DNA from 3 places in the Adlercreutzia sp. ZJ138 genome. Region 1 is predicted to be linked to each of the others. Evidence: predicted binding sites of a transcription regulator. Region 1 holds the regulator's gene; each other region holds the start of a gene.
What was found. Region 1 encodes HrcA, which represses chaperone genes, less so after heat shock. Its sites were predicted from a motif close to TNTTAGCANNCNNNNNNNNNGNNTGCTAANA; they were not measured.
Positions count from the first base shown of each region.

Region 2: a site for HrcA is predicted at 1,338-1,368, ahead of groES (co-chaperone GroES). Genes of this name have one in related genera too.
Region 3: a site for HrcA is predicted at 1,183-1,213, ahead of htpG (molecular chaperone HtpG). Genes of this name have one in related genera too.

Region 1 covers NZ_JAAKEA010000005.1:93,281-95,549, forward strand. The annotation lists gene dnaJ (molecular chaperone DnaJ) at 1-745, opposite strand, end outside; gene hrcA (heat-inducible transcriptional repressor HrcA) at 781-1,794, opposite strand; gene hemW (radical SAM family heme chaperone HemW) at 2,069-2,269, opposite strand, start outside.
Region 2 covers NZ_JAAKEA010000004.1:111,104-113,372, forward strand. The annotation lists gene groL (chaperonin GroEL) at 1-864, opposite strand, end outside; gene groES (co-chaperone GroES) at 982-1,266, opposite strand; gene G7Y43_RS03100 (GlsB/YeaQ/YmgE family stress response membrane protein) at 1,553-1,804, opposite strand; gene G7Y43_RS03105 (NAD(P)(+) transhydrogenase (Re/Si-specific) subunit beta) at 2,085-2,269, opposite strand, start outside.
Region 3 covers NZ_JAAKEA010000002.1:131,064-133,332, forward strand. The annotation lists gene htpG (molecular chaperone HtpG) at 1-1,162, opposite strand, end outside; gene G7Y43_RS01490 (zinc-ribbon domain-containing protein) at 1,380-2,269, opposite strand, start outside.

The DNA.
Region 1 (2,269 bases):
ATCGAGCCGCATGCATGCCGGCCTCTCCGAATCCGGTAATGCGCAGCTGCTGGCCGTCGCGGATGCCGGCTGGAACTTCCACGGTGACGCGCTGGCGATCGGGTACCCTGCCCTGCCCGTCGCATTCGGGGCACGGGTTTTCGATCGACTTGCCCGTGCCGCCGCATGTCTGGCACGGTGATGCTGTTTGCATGTCGCCCAAGAACGTGTGCTGCACGGTAACTACCCGGCCGCGCCCGTTACAGTCGGGACACACAACCTCGCGGCCGTTCTCACCCAAGCCCGTACCATCACAATCGGCGCACGGTGCCAAGCGGTCGTAAACAATTTCCTTCTTCACGCCTGACGCAACCTCTTCAAGAGTCAGCCGCAAACCGACTCCCATGTCGCGGCCTTCCGTGCGCGTGGTCGTCCGTCCGCCACTACCGCCGAAAAACGAGCTGAAGATATCGCCCATGCCGAAGCCCCCGCCGAACAGGTCCTCGAAATCGACATAGCCGCCGCCGAAGGGTGAACCACCCGACGCCGCACCGGGAATTGTGCCGAAGCGATCGTACTGGGCGCGCTTCGCAGGGTCGGATAGCACATCATAGGCTTCGTTGAGTTCCTTGAAGCGATCTTCGGCATCGGGTGCCTTGTTGATGTCGGGATGGAGCTGGCGCGCCTTGCGACGGAACGCCTTTTTTATCTCGTCGTCAGACGCATCGCGCGCGACGCCTATCACCTCATAAAGATCCTGAGCCATGAAACGTTACCTTTCCTTGCCGTGTGAAGATTCGGCTATCTATCCTGTAAAGCGGCGCTTGCAACCTGCACCGCGTGAATGACCTTCGAATAGTCCATGCGTGTAGGGCCAACAACTGCCACAACGCCGGTTGCCGCGCCTTCGCCGTAACTACTGGCAACCACCGATACGCCCGAGAGACCCGCCGCCACGTTTTCGCTTCCGATATGCACCGTTGGTAACGCACCTCCTGCATGTGCCGCATCATCAAAAATTTGCAGAAGCACAGTGTCATCCTCGAGTACTTCCATCACCGGAATGAGCGATTGCGAGTGGCTGAACTCGGGTTTCGACAAAAGTGAACTTACACCGAGTCTGCGAGCGCGCGAGAGTTCGCCCTCTTGCAGGCATGAGAGCACTTCTTCGAGAACCATGCGCACGAGTGGGTCGGCAACTGCCGTGCTGAAGCCATGTGCCAGGCGCTCTTCCATTTCGTGAAGCGAGCGCTCCGAGAACATTTCGGCGAGCAGGGTTTGTACTCGAGCGAGATCATCAGGGGAAATGTCGGTTGAGAACTCCATCTGGCGGTTAAATACACGCGCGTCTTCAGTGACCACCACTACAAGTGCTTTGCGCGGCGACAGCGAGATCACCGATATCTGCTTGATGCGCATGTCCATAACACTTGGCGCAATAACAATAGAAAGGCAGTCGGTGAAGCGAGAAAGCGCAAGCGAGGTTTGTTCAAGCAGCGAATCGAGCTCGGCGGCGCTGGCGCGCATGCGTTCAACCGCTGCGGCATACGGAGACTCCTGTGGCAGAAGACCCTGCTGAAACAGGCGGTCAACAAAGGCGCGATATCCGTAGTCGGTAGGAATGCGACCCGCCGAGGTGTGCGGCTGCGTGATGTAGCCGTCTTCTTCGAGCACCGATAGCTCGTTTCTCACCGTTGCTGAACTCACACCCAGCTGGTACTGCTCCACGAGTGTGCGCGACCCAACGGGAAGCGCGCGTGCCACATATTCCTCTATAAGCGCTGCTAGAACGCGTTGTCTCCGGTCAGAAAGCATGGCACCTCCCTTTGCGTCGAATCCAAAACATGCCACAACCGCCCGCAGTGTCCCTCCATTAAGACACTGGCGCGATCGACGTTGTATGTGAAACGCTATTTTAGCAGCCGACAAGCGCGAGTGCTAATATGAATGGTCAGCGAGGAAAAATTCAACGCGAGCGCCACATTCGGGCTTGAAACGCGCGAATTCGACATGAATGTGAATGGGGTTTCTAAAGGGTTGCCAGCGGGATTGCCAGAACCCAGCGAGACGAAAGTAGCCCCAGGATGCTTTACGGTGCAAGGTTGAACAAGCGACCGTATAATTCGTTGCCGCAAAGCCACCCTGTTCTGGTCGGCTTCCAACGCCCGTGCTCGTGCACAGCCAAGCCATCGCGAGCAAGCTCTTCAAACGTTGTACGTACGTCGGGCAGAAGTGCGCTTGCCGCAGCAACGCGCTCGTCGCTTACTCCACGTGACATACGCATGCCAAG
Region 2 (2,269 bases), on a different contig from region 1:
TTCCAGAATGCGCTTGCGGCGATCGCCAAAGCCGGGAGCCTTCACAGCGACGCAGTTGAAGGTGCCGCGCAGCCTGTTCAGCAGGATGGTTGCCAGCGCTTCGCCCTCGACGTCTTCAGCCATGATGAGCAGCGGACGGCCGGACTTCATGATTTCTTCCAGCAGCGGAACCATGTCGTTGATGCTGGTAATCTTCTGATCGGTGAGCAGGATGAAGGGGTCGGCCAGAACCGCTTCCATCTTCTCCATGTCGGTAGCCATGTAGGGGCTGATGTAGCCGCGATCGTACTGCATGCCCTCCACAATCTCGACATCCATGCCGAAGGTCTGGCTCTCTTCAACGGAGATGGCACCGTCACGGCCGACAGCGTCCATAGCCTCGGCGATCTTGTTTCCAATTTCCTCGTCACCAGCGGAGATGGTACCAACGTTTGCAATCTGCTCCTTGGTGGAAACCGGGGTGGCGTCTTCCTTGATGGCCGCAACGATGGCGTCGGTGGCCTTCTGAATGCCGCGACGGATGCCCAGGGCGTCGGCACCAGCGGTGATGTTGCGCAGACCCTCGCGAACGATGACGTCGGCCAGCAGGGTGGCGGTGGTGGTGCCGTCGCCGGCAACGTCGTTGGTCTTCACCGCAGCCTCGCGAACCAGCATGGCGCCCATCTGCTCAACCGGATCGGGCAGGTCGACCTCGCGCGCAACGGTAACGCCGTCGTTGGTGATGAGCGGCGCACCATAAGGCTTCTCGAGCGCGACGTAGCGGCCCTTGGGGCCAAGCGTGACACTAACGGCGGCAGCGAGCTTGCTTACGCCGGAAGCGAGGGCGGCGCGGGCATCGCCCTCAAACTTGATGTTCTTTGCCATTTCTTACATCCTTTCTTACGATTCGCCGGCCCCAAAACCCCTTCACGGGAAGGCGGGCGAACCACTTGTTACCTTAGATTGCGCTTGAATGCGCTTGAATGCGCTGAAGCACCCGGTTTATTCGTAAACGGCGAGCAGCTCGTCAGAACGAAGGATAACTACTTCGTCGCCGTCCATCTTGATGGCCGTGCCGTTGTACTTGCCGTACACCACGTGGTCGCCAACCTTCACCGGAACGGGAACCATGTTGCCGTTTTTGTCCATCTTGCCTTCGCCGACAGACAGCACAATGCCGCTGGAGGGCTTTTCCTTGTTCTCAGAAGCGATGAGCAGGCCAGAAGCGGTAGTCTCTTCGGCCTCGTCTTGCTTGACGATTACGCGGTCGCCCAGGGGTTTCAACATAACAGTGCCTTCCTTTCAATTCTCACATGCGAGCTTTGTGCCCACGTGCTTAACCACTCGGTTAACGTGATTGCTAGCACTCTCAAGTTTCGAGTGCTAAACGCAGGTGCCACTATACCACAGGCACATGCAAGTTGACTGCCACCGTCACCAAATCGCGATAAGTAAGAGGAAGGAAGTATTCGCGAAGACGCGCGGTACGGAGTCGATCCGAACCGCGCGTCTTGCCTGATCGCGTGTTTCGTAAGCGCATCTTCCATGATCAGCGCTCATCTACGGTGTCCGCCTATGCGGCGCGGCGAGTAAGGAAGTTCACGATGGCGATAAACACGATCGATCCCAGCAGCGCCACCACGAACGACCACAGGTTAAACCCGGTGAAGCCCTGCGCACCAAACAGGCTCATGATGAATCCGCCCACCAGTGCGCCGATGATGCCAACGACAATGTTGCGGACCAAACCGCCTTCCTGCTTCATGATTGCGCCACCCGCCCAGCCGGCCAAGCCGCCGATAATGATCCAAACGATGATACTCATAGCAACTCCTTTCCACGTTGACTGTGAATACAGCCTAGCGGACGGAGTGTATTGCCGAACTCCGCATACATCAGGCGTGAACCGGCTGTCAGCAAGCCGTTATCGCCCCTTCGCCACACAGCACTGCGATCAAGCGAACAATCAAACACTCGATAATACACACAGGGGCGATTATGGGAGTTCTCAACAATTTGCGTACGCGTGCTCAAGAATGAGCGTCATGCTGCTCAGTATTATGCGGAACAGCGCTCAGGAATTGGCGTAGGACTCACCCAGTCGATTACAGATCGTTGAGGATTGCGTCGACTGAGTGCTTTGCGTCATCGAGCAGCATGAGCGTGTTGTCGTTGTAGAACAGCGGGTTCTGTACACCTGCGTAGCCGGCGTTGCCCATCGAGCGCTTGAGCACCACCACGTGGCGCGCCTCCCACACGCGCAGCACAGGCATGCCAGCGATAGGCGAGT
Region 3 (2,269 bases), on a different contig from region 1:
CGAAGAACTTCTCATAAGCTTCACGGTCGTTGTCGCGCATATTCTGCAACTCGGAAGTAACCTTTTTCTCAACACGTTTGGCGATAGCGCGCAACTGGCTGTTCTGTTGCAACGTTTCGCGCGAAATGTTCAGCGTAAGGTCTTGGCTGTCAACTACGCCACGCACGAAGTTGTAATAGTCGGGCAGCAGGTCTTCACACTTTTCCATGATAAGCACGTTGGAACTGTACAGCGCCAAGCCCTTCTGGTAGTCCTTGCTGTAGAGGTCCCACGGAGCCTTGCTCGGCACGAACAGCAACGCGTCGTAAGACAGAGCGCCTTCGGCGTGGATGGTAGTCACGCGAGCAGGATCGGCGAAGTCGTGGAACTCGGATTTGTAGAACTCGTTGTACTCTTCGTCGGTAACGTCGGACTTGCGGCGCTTCCAGATGGGAATCATGGAGTTGATGGTTTCAAGCTCGGTGTAGCTTTCGCGCTGCGGCACGTAGTCGTCACCAGCGTCGTCGGGCTTGGGTAGCTCGCGACTCTTCGTCACGTTCATCTGCACAGGATAACGCACGTAGTTGCTATAGCGCTTGATGAGACTCTTCAGGCCGTATTCCGACAAGAACGTGTCGAAGCTCTCGTCGTCGGTGTCGTCCTTCAGCGTGAGAATGACGTCAGTGCCGTGCGTATCGCGCTCGGCAGAGGTGATGGTGTAGCCCTCGATGCCGTCGCTTTCCCACGCCCATGCTTCGTCGGTGCCAAAGGCGCGTGACACCACGCGCACATGCTTGGCCACCATGAACGACGAGTAGAAACCTACGCCGAACTGGCCGATGATGTCGACGTCGCCGCCCTGCGCCTCGTCGTTTTCGGCCTTGAACGCCATGCTGTCGGAATGCGCGATGGTACCTAGGTTCACATCGAGGTCGTCCTTACCCATGCCGATGCCGTTGTCGGACACGGTGACAGTGCGCGCATCCTTGTCAAACGACACACGAATGGCCAGGCTATCCTTGTCAAGCTGCACGGTGTCGTCCGTAAGACTGCGGAAGTACAGCTTGTCAACCGCGTCGGAAGCGTTTGATACGAGCTCGCGCAGGAAAATCTCGCGATTCGTGTAGATGGAGTTGATCATGAGGTCGAGCAGCTTCTTGCTCTCGGTTTTAAACTTGCGCATGAACGCCTTCCTTTCAGTATGTTTAGCACTCACAGCCTTCGAGTGCTAATCGAGAAGGATTGTACCGCACGCGCATCATGCGTCAAGTTTGTCGAGCGGCGCGTTCATGGAAGGTTCATAGCACCGGGTCCCCTTCTTCGAAGAGGACCCATGGCGATAGTTGTTTTGTGATGAAGCGTGCAGTGCAGCGGGTGAAGTTTACCGCTTAAACTGGCGATTAGAAGATGTCATACACGCTGTATACGTACTCTGCTTCTTCCAGGAAGGATTCTTCCTCAACCACCCAGGAATCGCCCTTCTTATCAAGCTCGAAGCACAGGAAGTACTCCTCTGGGGTCGCCTGCGTCTTGGCGTTTTCCAGGAACTCGGCAAGCTTTGCCTTCGCTTCCTCGTCACTGGCCACGCCGCCTTCGCTCTGATTGAACGCGTCAACCTGCTCACCCACTGAATCTATGAGCGCATTGATCGTGATGCATGATGTGTCAGCAAACGCCTCGGCATCAGCGCCGTCCACATATACACCATCGGTATCGAGTTCGCACTGAAGCGTACCAACGCTCCACTTCACCAGCTCGGTCGGATCGACGCCGATGTCGGTGAGACTGTAGTCGAACCAGCTCTTGAACTCGGCATCGGCCTCGGCTGCCATAGCCTGGATCATAGTGTCATCGGGATTCTTCAGGCGATCGAGCCCTGCCTGTGCGGCTTCGGTTGCTGCTTCGGTTTCAGCGTCGACCGTACCGGATTCGAACGAGGTCACAGGCGCAGCGGTGTCCTCAACGTTGATATCGCTTATGTCGGCTGCAGTGCAGGAGATAACAAGTATGAAAACTATAAGGATCGCCGAAATGACAGATCCGATGATGCCGCAGATCTTGCCTGCTTTCGCCCTGCCATCGGGACCGAACTTCTTCGTGTACTGCGACGACAGCACGATGGCGATAATACCGAACAGCAAACTGCCTAACACGATAGAAATGATGCCGAGCACCAGCGACGCCGTCGCCTTGCCGCGACCCTTGCCGTCGTTGTTCATCTGCGCGTAAGGAATGGGCTGCTGAGGCATGCCGCCATACGGGGGCATGCCGGACGGCCCAGGCGCAGCGC